One region of the Nocardioides sp. 31GB23 genome, then DNA from elsewhere that is predicted to be linked to it. Evidence: predicted binding sites of a transcription regulator. Region 1 holds the regulator's gene; each other region holds the start of a gene.
What was found. The regulator LexA, encoded in region 1, represses DNA repair genes until DNA is damaged. The targets are predictions, from matches to a motif close to TCGAACANNTGTTCGA.

Region 1 (5,523 bases):
CGAGGTCGCGCAGCTGGCCGAGGGCATCCGCGACGCCCAGGTCCCCGAGATCGAGACCTTCAGCGACTGGCTGGGCGACTGGGACGAGGAGGTCCCGCCGACCATGCTCGACCACGCCAACGCCGGCCACGGCTCCGGTGACATGTCCGAGACCATGGAGGGCATGGACGACGCCATGCCCGGCATGATGACGGGCGCCGACATGGACGCCCTGCAGGACGCCGGCGCCGGTGACTTCCAGACGATGTGGCTCGAGATGATGATCGAGCACCACGAGGGCGCGGTCGAGATGGCCCGCACCGAGCAGGAGGACGGCCGCTACCGGCCGGCCGTCGAGCTCGCCGCCGAGATCGAGGAGAGCCAGGGCGTCGAGATCGAGACGATGCGCGGCCTCCTCGGCTGACCGGCCCCGCGGGACGTCATACGGGCGGGACGTCAGCGAGCCGCGGGAGGTATGACGTCCCGCGGCTCGCCCCGCTGCTGTGCCGGCCTACAGCCGAGAGCGCCCGTCGTACCCGCCCCGCGGCGGCTTGAGCCCGAAGAACGCCCCGACGGTGGGGGCGACGTCGGTGGTGCGGGCGTGGCGTGGGGAGACCGTGCCGGGGGTGACCGAGCGGTGCCCGCCGCCGATGAAGAACGGGATGGCGCGGGTCGCGGGGTGGCCGTGGTTGCCGGGGATGGGGTTGGAGAAGACGTCGGGGTCGCTGAAGCGCCAGCCGGCCCGGCAGAAGACCACCACGTCGCCCGACTCGGGGCCCAGGCGCAGCCAGTCGGCGCGGCGGTCCCAGGCCTTCAGCACGCCGGGCACGTCGGAGGCGATGCGGCGGATGCGGCGTACGGCCTTGTCGCGCTGGGCGCGCGGGCCGGTCCAGTAGACGAGGTCGGCGCCGCCGTTGTCGGCGATCGCGAAGCGCCCGGCCAGGAACGGGTCCTCGGAGAGCGGCCCCTGCAGCGAGACGATGCGGTCGGGGTAGGACCAGTCCATCGAGTGGTCGGCCAGCACGATGACGATCGAGTGCTCCCAGCGCCCCGAGCTCTTCAGCTCGGCCACGAAGTCGCCCACGAGCCGGTCGGTGTTGACCAGCGCGAGCCGGCGCGCGACCTCGAGGGTGGTGGGCCCGGTGAGGTCGGTGTGCCCGAGCCGGTCGACGTCGCCGAGGTTGACGAAGACCAGGTGCGGGTCGAACGTCTCGACCATGTCGAGCGTCGCGCGCATCGTGAACTCGTCAGGGGCGTGCCCCGAGATCGGCACGATCGGGAACGGCTCCCAGCGGTGCGTGGCCCGCTCGCCGAAGATGCCGTAGAGGTACTCCTTGCTCAGCACCGTGCCGGTGCGCAGTCCGCGCCGGTTGAGGCGTTCGATGACGGTGGGGAAGCGCAGGTCGGAGGGCCGGTCGAGGGTGCGGACGTCGCCCAGCTCGCGGTCGTAGACGGCATTGGCCGGCACGCCGCTGCGGTCGGGCCGCACCCCGGTCATCATCATCGTGTGGTTGGGGATGGTCTCCATCACCGGCATCGACGTGGCCCGCGGGTGGTGCACGCCGCCCTCGCGCAGCGCCAGCAGATTGGGCGTCAGGCCGCTGTCGATCTCCTCGGGCCGGCAGCCGTCGACGACGAGCACGTAGGCGCGCTTGCGGGTCGCGGGGCCGGCAGCCACGGCCGGGTCAATGCCGGCGAGCGTCGAGAACGCCAGGCCCGAGGCCGCGGCGGTCAGGACCGTACGCCGCCCGGCGCGGATCTCGCCGAGCCCACGGTCGAAGGGTGCCTGGCCGTCGGTGCGGCGGGGCGTGCTGGGCTCGCACATCAGCGGTCTCCGACCGGGGTCGCCACGCGCCGCACCGTGCTGGTGCCGGCGAGGGTCTCGAACGACGCGTCGTGCGTCGCGGTGGTCTGCTTGTCGTCGCGCGCGCCGATCACGAACCAGTCCATCTGGGTGCGCTCGGCGGTGATGTCGAGCACCGAGAAGCCGTGGTCGTCGAAGTTCAGGTACTTGATGTGGCGGTTGTTGGCCTGGATCGCGGCCTCCACCACCGGGGTCAGCGCGGGCTGGCCGGTGATGTCCTTGAGGTTGTTGGAGGTCACCGAGGAGCAGACGAGCTCGACGCCGACCGAGTCGCCGAGCACCGGGTAGGCCGAGGTGTCCAGCGGCAGGTCGCAGGCCCAGCCGGAGTGGATGTCGCCGGTCACGAAGACCACGTCCTTGACCTGGTGGTCGCGGATGTGGGCGAAGACCTCGCGCCGGTCGGCGGTGTAGCCGTCCCACTGGTCGACGTTGTACGGCGCGCCGTCCTGCGGCAGCAGCCCGGTGACGTTGTTGACGGGGTCGATGAGCTCGTTGGGCAGGTCGGCGAAGGTGACGGGCGCGATCATCACCGGGTTGCCGATCACCTTCCACTGCGGGGCGTGGTCGCCCCGGGTCAGGGAGTCCTTGAGCCACTCCATCTGCCGGTTGCCGGTGATGGTGCGCAACGGGTCGTTGACCTCGGCGTCGACGACCGGGGTGGCGACCTGCTGGGAGCGGTAGGTGCGCAGGTCGAGCATGCTGATCTCGGCCAGGTCGCCGAAGCGCAGCCGCCGGTAGAGCCGCGCGCCGTCGCCCAGCGAGGCGGTGCCGTCCATGCGCACCGGCATCCACTCGTCGTACGCGCGGTGGGCGCGGGCGCGCCGCTTGAGGTAGTCGCCCTCGCTGTCGTCGTGGTTCTCGGCGTTCTTGCGCCACTGGTCGTTGGTGACCTCGTGGTCGTCCCAGGTCACGATCCAGGCGTACCTCGCGTGCAGCGCCTGCAGGTCGGGGTCGGTCTTGTACTGCGCGTGCCGGCGGCGGTAGTCGGACAGCGAGACCATCTCGCGGGCCGGGTCGTGGGCGCGGACGTCGACGTTGTCCTGGCCCATGCCGTACTGGCCGGGGGCGTACTCGTAGAGGTAGTCGCCCAGGTGCAGCACCGCGTGCAGGTCGTCGCGCTCGGCGAGCAGCCGGTAGGCGCTGAACCAGCCGGCCTGCAGGTTGGCGCAGGAGACCACGCCGAAGCGCAGGTTGGCTGGCGTGGCGCGCTTGGCCGGGGCGGTGCGGGTGGTGCCGACGGGGCTGCGCTGGCCGCGAGCGGTGAAGCGGTAGTAGTAGGTCGTCGCGGGCCGCAGGCCGCGCACGTCGAGCTTGACGGTGTGGTCGCGCGCGGCGCTGGTGACGAAGCGGCCGCGGCGCACCACGTCGCGGAAGCGGCGGTCGGTGGCGACCTCCCAGCGCACCCCCAGCCGCGGGCCCTTGCCGGAGCCCGGGGTGGCGGCGCGGGTGGGGGTGACCCGGGTCCAGATGAGCACCGCGCGCGGCAGCGGGTCGCCCGAGGCGACCCCGTGGGCGAAGACGTCGTGGCGGGCCCGGGCCGCCTGGGCGGCCGGCAGGGCGCCGCTGCCGGCGGCGATCGCGACGCTGCCGGCGCCTCCGGCGGCCAGCACGGTACGCCGGGCGAGCGAGGTCGAGGTCGGGCTCTGGGGTGGGGTCACGCCTCATCCAACGACGAAACCCCGCCCGCGTGACGCGGACGGGGGTGTCGACACCCACTGTTCACCGTCGGTTCGACGGCGGGTCGGTGGCGGGTCGGTGGTGGGGCTCAGACGCTGCGGAGCACGGCGGTGACGACGCCCAGGATCGAGGCGTGGGTGCCGTCGATGGGCTCGTAGGCGTCGTTGTGGGGCAGCAGCCAGACCTTGCCGTCCTTGCGCTGGAAGGTCTTGACGGTGGCTTCCTCGCCGATCAGGGCGGCGACCATCTGGCCGTTGCTGGCGGTCTGCTCCTGGCGGATCACCACGTAGTCGCCGTCGCAGATCGCGGCGTCGATCATCGAGTCGCCGGAGACCTCGAGCAGGAACAGCTGGCCGTCGCCGACGAGCTGCTGCGGCAGCGGGAAGACCGCCTCGACGCGCTCCTCGGCCAGGATCGGGCCACCGGCGGCGATCCGGCCCACGACCGGCACGTAGGAGGCCGCCGGCATGGTGTTACCGATGTCGGTCTCGTCGACCGAGCTCTCGTCGGCCGAGGAGATCGCCTTGCGCCGGGCCATCAGCTCGGGCAGGAAGACCTCGAGGGCGCGGGGGCGGTGGGGGTCGCGCTTGAGGAAGCCCTTCTCCTCGAGCACCTTGAGCTGGTGGGAGACGCTGGACGTGCTGGTCAGGCCGACGGCCTGGCCGATCTCGCGCATGCTCGGCGGGTAGCCGCGGGTCTCGATGGCCTCCTTGATGCAGGCCAGCACCTTGACCTGACGCGGGGTCAGGCCGGTCGCGTCGGGGGGCCCGTCGGGCAGCTCTGCGACGCCCCGCTTGCGGGGGCCGCCGTCCTTGGTCGCCATCGTGTGCCTTTCGTGCGCGAGGCCCGAGCCGGGGAGTCCGCTCGGATGGTCGTGGGGCCACGTTATCGCCGCACGCGTCCGACTTCAAACATCTGTTCGACTGCGTGTCGCGAGCTGCGGGCCGCCCTCACCGTCTCGAACAATTGTTCACCAGACCCCTTGCGTGCGTCGAACACCTGATCTAGTCTCGCTCATGTGTTCGATCGAACACCTGGTCGATCCGGTGCCTGATGGCCGGTTCGAGCGGGACTGTCGGTGGTCGTCGGTAGACATCACCTCGCAGCGATCGACCACCCGACCACCCCCTTCCCCAGGAGGTCCAGATGAGCACGATGACCCTCACCGCCACCCCGGCCCAGCTCCGCCTGCGCCCGGCCCGCACCACCCCTGCCACCACCCCTGCCCCCGTCCGGCTGACCCGCCGCGGCCGGCTCGTGGTGCTGGCGCTCGGCCTGCTGCTCGTCGCCCTGGTGGGCGTCGTCCTGGCCGGCGGCTCGGTGGCCACCAGCGAGTCCGGTCCCACCCCGGCGACCGAGATGATCACCGTCGGCACGGGCGACACGCTGTGGGCGATCGCTGCCGAGCGTGCCGAGGCCGGCGACGTGCGTGAGGTCATCGAGCGCATTCAGCGGCTCAACTCCCTCGACGGTGGCCTGGTGGTCACCGGTCAGCGGCTGGTCGTCCCGGCCGGCTGAGCCGGACGCCCGGGCGTGAGGTCCGGGCACGGCGGCCACCTGGCCGCCCACGATTTTCGCCGGTCGCCTCGACCCCGGCCGGCGAAACCAGGGGAAAGACGAGGGGCGGGCCCGCAGTGGGCCCGCCCCTCGCGCCATGTCCGGGTGCGCCTCGGTCAGGGTGGGGGCATGGGTGCGGCTCGCGACGACGACGTGTTCGAGGAACGACTGGCGCAGTGGCAGGCCTGGTGCGAGGCGCCGTGGGGCCGGCTGCGGTTCAGCGTGGTGCGCGAGACGCTGCGCCGCCAGGCCCAGGCGCTGGGTGGGACCGACGGTGGGCTGCGGGTGCTCGACGTGGGCGGCGGCGACGGGCGCGACGCGGTCGCGCTGGCCCGGATGGGTCACCAGGTGACGGTCCTGGACCCCGCGGCCTCCTGGCTCGCCGAGGCCCGCTCGCGTGCGGAGTCGGCCGGGGTGGGGGAGTGGCTGGTGACCGTCGAGGGGTC
Region 2 (5,523 bases), on a different contig from region 1:
CAACGGCATCGAGTGGCGCTTGCCTGCCCTGTCGGCGGCTGACGCTTCGTCCGGCACGTGCCCTCCTTCACTGCGCCGGCACCCCACCGGTCGCGGCAGACCCTACCCGCCGGGCACTAGGGTCTGACCCATGGACAAGCCTGAGATCGACTTCCCCGACTTCGACCCGCCCGCCGACCTCGTGGTCACCGACGTCACCGTCGGCGACGGCGCCGAGGCCTCCTCCGGCCAGACCGTGTCGGTGCACTACGTGGGCGTGGCCCACTCCACCGGCGAGGAGTTCGACGCGTCGTACAACCGCGGCACCCCGCTGCAGTTCCGCCTCGGCATCGGCCAGGTCATCAGCGGCTGGGACCAGGGCGTGCAGGGCATGAAGGTCGGCGGCCGCCGCAAGCTCGTGATCCCGCCGCACCTGGGCTACGGCGACCGCGGCGCCGGCGGGGTCATCAAGCCCGGCGAGACACTGATCTTCGTCGTCGACCTGCTCGGCGTCTCCTGAGCACCGGCTGAGCACCCCTCGAGCACATGGGCCACTTCGGAGACCACCAGATCTCGATCTACGTCGACGGGATGATCGGCGGCACCACGCCGGCGATCACCACCGACCTGGCATCGCTGGAGACCGCTGCGGCCCAGGTGCTCGACCCCGCCCCGCTCGGCTACATCGTGCCGAGCGCGGGCGGGGGCTCGACGGCGCGCGCCAACGTCGCCGCCTTCGAGCGCTGGCGGATCGTGCCGCGGATGCTGCGCGACCACGCCACCCGCGAGCTGTCCACCGAGGTGCTCGGCACCGCGATGGCCGCCCCGGTGCTGCTGGGGCCGGTGGGGGTGCAGACCCTCGCCCACCCCGACGGCGAGCTGGCCAGCGCCCGCGCGGCGACCGCGATGGGGCTGCCGTTCGTGCAGTCCACGCAGGCCGACCACTCGATCGAGCAGGTCGCCGAGGCCTCCGGCGACGGCGCCCGGTGGTACCAGCTCTACTGGCCCTCCGACCCCGAGCTCTGCGAGAGCTTCCTGGCGCGGGCCCGGGCCTCCGGCTACACCCACCTCGTCGTCACCCTCGACACCACGATGCTGGGCTGGCGCCCCCAGGACCTCGACCGCGGCTACCTGCCGTTCCTGGCCAACCAGGGCATCGCCTCCTACACCACCGACCCGGTCTTCAACGCCCGCCTCGAGAAGCCGGCCGACGAGGACCCGGTCGGCGCCGGCATCGCGTTCGCCGGCGTCTTCCCCAACCCCGGCCTGAGCTGGGACCAGCTGCCGTGGCTGCGCGAGCGCTGGCCCGGCCCGATCGTGCTCAAGGGCGTCCAGCACGTCGGCGACGCGCGGCTGGCCCGCGACCACGGCGTCGAGGGCATCGTGGTCTCCAACCACGGCGGCCGCCAGGTCGACGGCGCGGTGGCCTCCCTCGACGTGCTGCCCGGCATCGCCGAGGCCGTCGGCGACGACCTGTGCGTGCTCTTCGACTCGGGCGTGCGCTCGGGCCCCGACGTGTTCAAGGCCCTGGCGCTGGGCGCCGAGGCGGTGCTGCTGGGCAGGCCCTACCTCTACGGCCTGGCCCTGGGCGGGCAACCTGGTGTCGAGCACGTGCTGCGCTGCCTGCTGGCCGAGCTCGACCTGACGCTGGGCAACGCCGGCTACGCCAGCCACCGCGACCTGGGCCCGGAGGCACTGGTGCGGGGCTGAGTCCCGGCCGCTACCAGGGCAGCCCGTCGTCGTACGACGCCTCGTCGGCGACGCGCGCCGCCTGCGGTCCGAGCCGCACCACGTCACCCATGGTGAGCTGGCGACCGCGACGGGTCTCGACCTCGCCGTTGACCAGCACCTCGCCGGAGGCGACGACCTCCTTGGCCTGCGAGCCCGACTCGATCAGGTTGGCCAGCTTGAGGAACTGGCCCAGGCGGATGACGGACTCCTCGCGGACGGGGACGTCGAAGGGCTCCACTGGTTCAGGCACTCCCCCAGTCAACCACTCGCGCGACGGCGCGCCCCTCAGGCCGCCTGGAAGTCGTCGGCGAGGACGACTGGGAGGTGGTGGCGGTAGAGGTGGACCACGGGACCCAGCCCCCGGGGCTCCCGGGCCGGTGGGTCGCCGGGTGGCAGGGCGGGTGCTCTGGAGCGGGCCTGGTGGCCGGTGGGGGTCGTCGTGGTGACGACGCCGTCATGGGTGGTGGCGGCGAAGCCGGGGGCTTCCTTGGCCTGGTTGCAGGCCTCGCACAGCCCTTGACCGTTCACTGCGCTGGTGGGACCGCCGGCGTGGTCGGGGACGACGTGGTCGTGGTGCCGGATGGGTGCGTCGCACCAGGGGGTGCGGCACGACTGGTCGCGCAGGTCGATGAACAGCCCCAGCGACGCCGGGAAAGTGCGGGAGCGGGAGTCCATCGCGACGAGGGCACCGCTGCTGGTGGTGTAGAGCCGCCGCAGCGTGACTTGTGCTTCCGCCAGGGCGGTGGCGACCAGGTCACGAGCGACCCCGGCCGGCACCGGGCCGTACCCGGCGATCCAGCCCGGCTGGTGGCCGCCACCGAGCAGGGTGGCATCGGAGACGGTCAGGTTGACCGCCACCGGCACCGGGCCAGGAACTGGCGCCGGCTCGGCGGACTCTGAGCTGGTGGGGGTGGTCAGGGAGGCGACCAGGGCGTCGGCCATCACCTGGCCACGGGAGCGCTCGTCACCAGCGGCACGGGCCTGGTCGGCGGCGCGGGTCAGGGCGGCGTAGACCGAGACTCCTTGGGCGACCGGGAGCAGCGCGGTCAGGTAGGTCATCGTGTCGGGCGCGGGTCGCAGCGAGACGTGCCGCTCGCCCTCGGCCCTGCGCGAGCGCTTCAGGGCGGCGTGCGGGTCGAGCTCGTAGGCCCGGGCCCGCGCCGCGGCGACCAACCGCTGGTCGCCCCAGCCGTCGGTGGTGGCCGGGTCGGCCATCAGCTCCGCGTCGATGCGGCGACGGTCCTCGAGCGAGAGGCAGGCGGTCTCGCGGGCGACCAGGGTGGCGCGCCACTCGGTGCACCACCCGGAGCGCATCGCGGCCAGGGTGTGCGGCAGCTCGGCCACCAGGGTCTTCGCCAGCCCGAGGTGGCGGGCGCCCCGGTTGGGCGACTCCCGCCGGGCCAGGGCGACCTGCGAGGCCACCCCGGCGCCCTGCTTCTCCGCGCGCACACCGGCTGCGGCGTGGCGGCGGCGTACGACCTCGTCGAGCCGCGCCGTCACCTCGACCTGCAACGCCTCGAGGCGGCACTTCTCCTCCTCGGCCGCGCGCAGCACCTCGACCAGCTCGACCTCGGAGAGGTCGGCCAGGTCGAGACCGGGTGTGGGAGCGAGTGCCATGCCGACACTCTACTCGAACACGTGTTCGACTGCAAGGGTGTGACGACCCCGCCTTCGCGCTCTCAGAGCCGTCACCGCCCTCCTGGCGGGACCCCGCGCACCCCTCGACCCCTGGCCCCACCTGGCCGGCCCGTCGCCGGAGAGCCACTTCCAGGAGACAGGTCCACCGGCCACGACCCATCCGGGCCGTCGGGTCGTGCACCCGGCTCTGCCACGTGATGGGAGGGCGGGTCGAGCGAGTCGAGGACGACTGGACGCGCATCACTCGACTGCCGATCAGCGGTGGCGTCCAACATGAGGGACTACAAGCCCTTGTCGTCCGACCACCGTCAGCTCGGCGAGCGTCCGGGCAGCGGCCGTACTCTGCGCGTCATGACCGAAGACCGACGCACGAGCCGCAATCCCCGGGAGCCTGCCAAGCACGGTCCCAGTGGCGCAGAGCGTTGGGCGGACTACCTGGACTGGCTGCGAGAGGACATCATCGATGGTGTCCTCGGACTCCCGCTGTCAGAACGAACGGCGTCACGACTGCCCAGCGGATGGTCGCCCATCGAACTGCTGAGCCATCTCCTCCACATGGAACAGCGCTGGTTCGTCTGGGGATTCCTGGGCGAGCGAGTCCCTGACCCCTGGGGCGACTGGAACGTTGACGACCCATCGGTCGACTCCGCACCGACGGGCATCGTCCCTGCTTGGCGAGTCGCTGACGGAGCAGCGGCAGAAGACATCGCCGCCCTCCTGCGCGACATGGGCCGGCGCACACGAAAGGCTCTCGACACCCACGGTCTCGAAGAACGCGCCCGTGTCGGTGGCAGGTTCACCGATGACCCTCCCACCTTGGAGTGGATCTGCTTCCACGTTCTCGCGGAGTACGCCCGCCATGCGGGCCAGTTCGACGTTGTACGCGAGTTGAGCACGCCTGGGTCCAGCGACCACTGATGCGCGTTCACCTGCCACGTAGCGCTCAGTGCTGATTGGAGCGAACCTCACTGCGCAGTCTGTTCGTCGCGAACCTGTACTCGAGCTTGAACCCTTCGCCCAGTGCCTCGCCAACTTCGTGGCTGAGTGCGTAGCCCCGCTTGTCGTGGTCGTAGATGTACTCGGGCGTCCACTCGAAGCACGGGTCGCCGATGTGCTCGGCGTACTCATCGACCCACTCCTGCACCCGCCCTCGAACGTCGTCCGGCAGCGGCAGATCGACGTCGTCGAGATCTGTGGACTGGGGCCAGAGCCCGATGCCGGTCATGTCGTCGACGAACATGCGCACCCGGACCACGTCGGACCGCCGGGACCTAGCACCCACGTGCAGCATCTTGCCTTTCACTCGAGGGAATCGCACTCATCCGCTGCCGACAGTGGCAGCCCTTCCCCGCGCCCGCGCACCTCGTCGTCAGCCGGGATCGGTGAAGCTGACCGGCTTGCCCGCCGCTCGGGCGTAGTCGATCTCTCGTCGCGTCGACTCGCCGACGTACCCGCCGGGGTTGACGACGAGCACCCGGTCGGCGAGGTCGATCTTGCGCAGGTGGAGGGCGTCGAGCACGGCCTTCTGCTCCGACGTCGGTGACTCGTCCGCGTCGCTGGGGGCCAGCACGATGACTCCGGCGAAGGTGAGCTCGCGGTCCGCTGCGCGCATCTGGGTCATGAACCTCGCCGATCCGCAGAGGCAGACGATCTCAGGACGGCCGATCACGAGGCGACCCTAGCGACGTACCCGCATGTCACGCTCGGCAGGAACTCACGCCGGCTCGCGAGGAACTGGCGCCGGCTCGGGTCAGGGCAGCAGCACGTCGAGGGTGTGGATCAGCACGCCGACCAGCCCGCCGACGATGGTGCCGTTGATCCGGATGAACTGCAGGTCGCGGCCCACGTGCAGCTCGATGCGCTCGGCGGCCTCGCGGCCGTCCCAGCGCTCGATGGTGTGGGTGATGACGGCGGTGACCTCCTGGCCGTAGCGCTCGACGACGAAGACGGCGGCGTCGGCGGCGCCGGCGTCGAGGCCGTCGCGCAGGTCGGGCTCGGTGACCAGGCGGTGGGCGAACCGGTCGACCTCGGTCTGCAGCCGCTCGCGCACCGCGCCGCGGGGGTCGCCGAGCGACTCGGTCAGTGCCCGGCGCAGGGCGTCCCACAGGGCGATGGCGGTCGCGATCACCTGCGGCTGGTCGAGCAGGCGGTCCTTGAGCGCCTCGGCCCGCTCGC
Region 3 (5,523 bases), on a different contig from region 1:
ACGGCTCGCGCTCGCTGGTCGTGGGCGGCGAGGCGCTGGTGCGGGCCGCCGACAAGGTGATCGAGAAGGCCAGGCCTATCGCGGCGCACCTGCTCGAGGCCTCGGTCGACGACCTGGAGTTCTCCGGCGGCCGGTTCTCGGTCAGGGGCACCGACCAGGGGATCGGCATCGCCGAGGTCTCGACCGCGGTCTTCACCGCCCACGACTACCCCGAGGGCATCGAGCCGCAGCTCGACTCCGACGCCACCTACGACCCGGTGAACTTCAACTACCCGCACGGCACCCACCTGTGCGCGATGGAGGTCGACACCGAGACCGGCCAGGTCACGATGCGCAAGTACGTCTGCGTCGACGACATCGGCACGATCATCAACCCGCTCATCGTCTCGGGCCAGGTGCACGGCGGCCTGGTGCAGGGCATCGCCCAGGCGCTGTGGGAGGAGGCGGTCTACGACGACGCCGGCACGCTCGTCTCGGGCTCCTTCACCGACTACCTGCTGCCCACGGCGGCCGACACGATCTCCTTCGACATCGACCACACCTCCTCGCCCTCGACCACCAACACGCTGGGCACCAAGGGGGTCGGCGAGGCCGGCACCATCGCCTCGACCCCGGCCGTGGTCAACGCGGTCGTCGACGCGGTGCGCCACCTCGGCGTCACCGACATCCAGATGCCGTGCACGCCCGAGCGCGTCTGGAAGGCCGTGCACGACCGCGACGCGGGCGGCGGCGACCCCACCACCGGTGCGGCGGCCCCGCACTTCGACTCCTCGACGGGCATGGACGGCACCGTCGACCGCACGACCGGAGGCGCGCTGTGATCCCCGCACCGTTCGACTACCTGGCCCCGACCTCGGTGGAGGAGGCGCTGGCCGCGCTCGCCGAGCACGGCGACGACGCGAAGGTGCTGGCCGGCGGGCAGAGCCTGCTGCCGGTGCTGCGGATGCGCCTCAACGCCCCCGAGGTGGTCATCGACCTCGGGCGCATCGAGTCGCTGCGCGGGGTGCGCGACGACGGCGACGCCATCGTCGTCGGCGCGATGACCCAGCACAGCGTCGTGGCCTCCGACCCGTTGGTCGCCGAGCACGCCGGGCTGGTCTCGCGAGCCGTCGAGCACCTCGCCGACGCCCAGATCCGCCACCGCGGCACGTTCGGCGGGGCGCTGGCCCACGCCGACCCGGCCGGCGACCTGGGCGCACCCGCACTGGCGCTCGGTGCGCAGTTCGTGATCGCGGAGCAGGGCGGCACCACCCGCACGGTCGAGGCCGACGACTTCTTCGTCGACCTCTTCGAGACCGCGATCGGCGAGGACGAGCTGCTCACCGAGGTCCGCCTGCCCAAGCACACCGGCTGGGGCGCGCACTACGAGAAGTTCGTGCGGGTGGCCCACCAGTGGCCCATCGTCGCGGTCGCCGCAGCGGTCAGGGCCGAGGGCGGCACCATCACCGAGGCGCGCGTGGGCCTGACCAACATGGGCTCCACGCCGCTGCGGGCCCGAGCGGTCGAGGAGGCCCTGCGTGGGCAGCCGGCCACCGAGGAGGCCGTGCGCGAAGCTGCCTCACGCGCCGCCGAGGGCTGCACGCCGCCCTCCGACCTCAACGGCGACGCCGACTACCGGCGCCACCTGGCGACGGTGCTGACCCGGCGAGCGGTGCTCGCGGCTGCGGGGGCGTAGTGGATCTCCGTCACCAGTTCAGCGTCCCTCTCGGCGTCGAGGAGACCTGGGAGCACTTCCAGGACATCGGCGCCCTGGCCGAGTGCTTCCCCGGCGCCACGGTGACCGGCGTCGAGGACGACACGTTCAAGGGCACGGTCAAGGTCAAGCTCGGCCCGATCGCGCTGCTCTACACCGGCTCGGGCACCTTCGTGGACAAGGACGACGCCGCGCACCGCTACGTCGTCGACGCCAAGGGCAAGGACAAGCGCGGCAACGGCACGGCCGGGGCGAAGGTGACCCTGTCGATGAGCGAGTCGGCGCCCGGTCGGACCGAGGTCGAGGTGGTCACCGACCTGGCGATCACCGGCAAGCCGGCCCAGTTCGGGCGCGGGGTGATGCAGGACGTCTCCGACAAGCTGCTGGGCCAGTTCGTCAGCTGCCTCGAGCAGCGTCTCGCGGCGCCCCAGGAGCCGGAGCAGGCCGACACGCCGCCCCCTGCGGCGCCCGCCCCTCCGGGCAAGCACATGGGTCAGGACCCGGGCGTGCCTGAGCCGGAGCCGGCCTCCAGCCCGGAGCCGCCCCGGCCCGTGTCGTCGGCCCCCTCGTCGGCGGGCACCGGCGACGAGGCGCTCGACCTGGGCTCGACCGTGCTGCCGGTGCTGCTGCGCAGCTACGGCCCCCAGGTGGGTGCCGGGCTGCTGGCGCTGCTCCTCGTGTGGTGCGTGACGCGACACCGCCGAGGCTGAGCCCCAGGCCCCCACGGCCGTCACCTGCTGAGGCCGCCCGCGGCTCAGAGCAGGGCGACGGCCAGGGCGGCCACCAGCACGGCCACCACGGCGAGGGCGACCAGCAGCCAGATCGTGCTACCGGCGCGCCTGCCGGAGTCCAGCGGCGTCTCCGGCAGGTGAAGCCGGTCCTCGGGCGAGGTGCCGAACCCCATCGAGGGGTCGGTGCTGGCCCCGACGGGGTGGTCGCCGCGCACGTGGCCCGCCGGCGGGCGCTCGTGGTGCTGGCGGTGCCGACCGGTCCCGCCGGCGTGCGGGTCCTGGTTGCTCATGGGGGTACCTCCGTCTCGAAGGCGTCCCGAGCGACGCCCTGGAACCCTCCATTGAACGCCTGTGCCGCCCGCGGCGCCATACCCGTCGAGGACTAGAAGACGTTGAGCGGGCGGAACTGGACCGAGAGCCGCGGGCCGGCGTGCGCGACCTTCGGCACCGCGTGCTCCCAGGTGCGCTGGCAGCTGCCGCCCATGACCAGCAGGTCGCCGTGGCCGGTCTCGAAGACCCGGCTCTCGCCACCGCCGCGCGGCCGCAGGTGCAGCTTGCGCGGGTCGCCCACCGAGACGATGGCCACCATCGTGTCCTGGGTGCTGCCCCGCCCGATGGTGTCGCCGTGCCAGGCCACCGAGTCGCGCCCGTCGCGGTAGTAGCAGCAGCCCGCGGTGCGGAACGGCTCGCCCAGCTCGGGCAGGTAGTGCTCGCTCAGCGCCTGCCTGGCCTGCGTCAGGACCGGGTGGGGCAGCTCCTCACCGATCATGTAGGTGTGCAGCAGGCGCGGCACGTCGACGAGTCGGTCGTACATCTGGCGTCGCTCGGCGCGCCAGGGCACCTGCTCGACGAGGCTGCTCATCACGTCGTCGGGCTCGGGCAGCCAGGAGCGGAGCACGTCGACCCAGGCGCCCTGGCCCAGGTGGTGGCGCTCGAGACCGGCGAGGCCCTCGACCAGGGCGGGCACCCCGCCGGACGGCGCCGCGAAGAGCGTGGTCTGGAAGTCCATGGCCCCATCGTACGACGCATCTCGAACGCGTGTTCGAGATGGTCCGCGGCGTGTCGTCGGCCCGGTACCGCGTCCGGTCGCGGGCCCGGTCGTTGGCCCAATCCCGGGAAAGCCCGGACGCAGGGCGCCGGACCTGTCTAGTCTGCCAGGCGTGGACGACGTGATGGCTCCCCCGGGACGTGCCCTCAAGCACGTGCAGGTGCGGGAGTACGTGCGGACCCTGGTGGGCAGCAGCTCGCCCGGCTCGCCCGCCCCCTCCGAGCGCGAGCTGGTCCAGCGCTTCGGCGTGGCCCGGATGACGGTGCGCCAGGCGATGGACGCGCTGGTCGTGGAGGGGCTCCTGGAGCGGATCCCCGGGCGGGGCACCTTCGTGGCGCGCCCCCGGCGCACCGCCAGCAAGATCACCGGCTACACCGAGGAGATGACGCGTCGCGGCCTGCTGGCCGAGTCGCAGACCCTGCTGGCCCGCCGCGAGCAGGCCGGGCCGGGCGTGGCCCGGGCCCTGTCGCTGACCGAGGGCGACGCGGTCATCCACTGGCGCCGGCTGCGCCGGGCCGACGGGGTGCCGATGTGCCTCGAGGACGCCTACCTCAACGAGGTGCTGCTGCCGGGGTTCCTGCAGCAGGGGATGCCCACCAGCCTCTACGACTCCCTCGACGCCCGGGGCCTGCGCCCGACCTGGGCCGAGGACTCCATCACCGCCGACAAGGCGACCGCCGAGGAGGCGGGGCTGCTCGAGGTCGAGCCGTTCAGCGTGGTGCTGCGCCACTCCCGGCGTGCGCTGTGCGACGACAAGGTCGTCGAGGTCTCACGGACGGTCTACCGCGCCGACCGGTTCACGCTGTGGGTCCAGCTGGGCCAGGACTGCTGAGGGTCCCCAGCGCCGCCACCGCGGTCCCGGACTCCTCGCACACCCACGTCGGGTCCGGCCCGCCGAGGTCGGGGTGGATGTAGAGCGCGTGCTCCGGGGCGTCGCCGCAGCCCAGGCACAGCGGCCAGCGGCCCACCTGCTCGAGCAGCGCGTCCTGCACGTCCTGGGCCACCAGCCCGGCGACGTAGACCACCCCCTCGGGCCACTGCTCGGCCCACCAGGTGCGGGAGGAGACGGCGTCCTCGAGGAGCGAGACGGCCCCCGGGGTCGCGTGGCCGCGGGCCTGGAGGTCGGCCAGCACCCGGGCCCGGGCATCGAAGATCAGGGTGTCGTCCACGTGCCCATTGTCCCCCCGGGGCAAGTCGCACCGGCGCGGCACTGCCCGGCGGCTCGTAGGGTGGCGGGCGTGGGCATCCTCATCGACCCGCCCAACGCGGCCGGGCACGGTCGCCTGTGGTCGCACGTGGCCAGCGACACCTCCTTCGACGAGCTGCACGCCTTCGCCCGCCTGCTCGGGATCCCCGAGCGCGGCTTCGACCGCGACCACTACGACGTGCCCTCCGAGTGGTACGACGACGTGGTCGCCGCGGGCGCCGCGCCGGTCAGCAGCCGCGAGCTGGTGGCCCGCCTGGTCGCCGCCGGCCTGCGCCGGCGCAAGCGCCCCCGCTGACCCGGCCCGAACTTCGCCCCGACCCGGCCCGAACTTCGCCCCGACCCGGCCCGAACCGCCTCAGGACACCTCGCGGTCGGGGACCTCATGGACGCCCAGGCGCGCCAGCTCGGCCTCCAGGTTGGCGCGCGCCGGCGCCTCCCAGCGCTCGCGTGCGTAGGCGGTGTGGAAGAGCGCCGGCTTCCGCGCCAGCCCCACCAGCACCTGCGCGCGGCCCTGGGCGAAGGTCGCGTCGTCGAGGTGGGCGAACTCCGCGCGCACCGCGGCGACGTACTCGTCGTAGCGCTCGCGCGGGGCGGCCAGGATCGCCAGGTCGGCGTCGGAGAGCAGGCAGCCGGAGGTGTCGTCGTCCTCGGGCGTGTGCGTCTCGGTCAGGCGCACGAGCCGCGCCACCTCCTCGACCAGGTCGTCCTCGACCCGACCGGCCAGCGAGTCCTCCGCCCACGCCGCGGACCGCTCCTCGGCGTCGCGCTCGCCGTCGTAGACCGCGTCGTGGAACCACGCCGCCAGCACCACGGGCAGGTGCCGCACGACCGCGCCGTGCTCGCC

Region 2: ABKW28_RS09295 (DUF222 domain-containing protein) is a predicted target of LexA. The motif match lies at 3,341-3,356, and genes of this name have one in related genera.
Region 3: ABKW28_RS08120 (alpha-ketoglutarate-dependent dioxygenase AlkB) is a predicted target of LexA. The motif match lies at 3,455-3,470, and genes of this name have one in related genera.

Annotation. Positions count from the first base shown of each region.
Region 1 covers NZ_JBDYKJ010000037.1:38,881-44,403, forward strand. Annotated here, with positions in the region: gene ABKW28_RS13305 (DUF305 domain-containing protein) at 1-403, shown strand, start outside; gene ABKW28_RS13310 (alkaline phosphatase family protein) at 491-1,804, opposite strand; gene ABKW28_RS13315 (alkaline phosphatase D family protein) at 1,804-3,501, opposite strand; gene lexA (transcriptional repressor LexA) at 3,609-4,343, opposite strand; gene ABKW28_RS13325 (LysM peptidoglycan-binding domain-containing protein) at 4,667-5,038, shown strand; partial or broken gene ABKW28_RS13330 (methyltransferase domain-containing protein) at 5,207-5,523, shown strand, end outside.
Region 2 covers NZ_JBDYKJ010000023.1:12,517-18,039, reverse strand. Annotated here, with positions in the region: gene lepB (signal peptidase I) at 1-57, opposite strand, end outside; gene ABKW28_RS09310 (FKBP-type peptidyl-prolyl cis-trans isomerase) at 131-499, shown strand; gene ABKW28_RS09305 (lactate 2-monooxygenase) at 526-1,689, shown strand; gene ABKW28_RS09300 (RNA-binding S4 domain-containing protein) at 1,700-1,960, opposite strand; gene ABKW28_RS09295 (DUF222 domain-containing protein) at 1,996-3,327, opposite strand; gene ABKW28_RS09290 (DUF664 domain-containing protein) at 3,622-4,266, shown strand; gene ABKW28_RS09285 (hypothetical protein) at 4,292-4,594, opposite strand; gene ABKW28_RS09280 (hypothetical protein) at 4,718-4,969, opposite strand; gene ABKW28_RS09275 (DUF445 domain-containing protein) at 5,099-5,523, opposite strand, start outside.
Region 3 covers NZ_JBDYKJ010000019.1:35,198-40,720, forward strand. Annotated here, with positions in the region: gene ABKW28_RS08100 (xanthine dehydrogenase family protein molybdopterin-binding subunit) at 1-821, shown strand, start outside; gene ABKW28_RS08105 (xanthine dehydrogenase family protein subunit M) at 818-1,675, shown strand; gene ABKW28_RS08110 (SRPBCC family protein) at 1,675-2,403, shown strand; gene ABKW28_RS08115 (hypothetical protein) at 2,448-2,714, opposite strand; gene ABKW28_RS08120 (alpha-ketoglutarate-dependent dioxygenase AlkB) at 2,807-3,433, opposite strand; gene ABKW28_RS08125 (GntR family transcriptional regulator) at 3,585-4,304, shown strand; gene ABKW28_RS08130 (hypothetical protein) at 4,270-4,641, opposite strand; gene ABKW28_RS08135 (DUF4031 domain-containing protein) at 4,711-4,974, shown strand; gene ABKW28_RS08140 (hypothetical protein) at 5,035-5,523, opposite strand, start outside.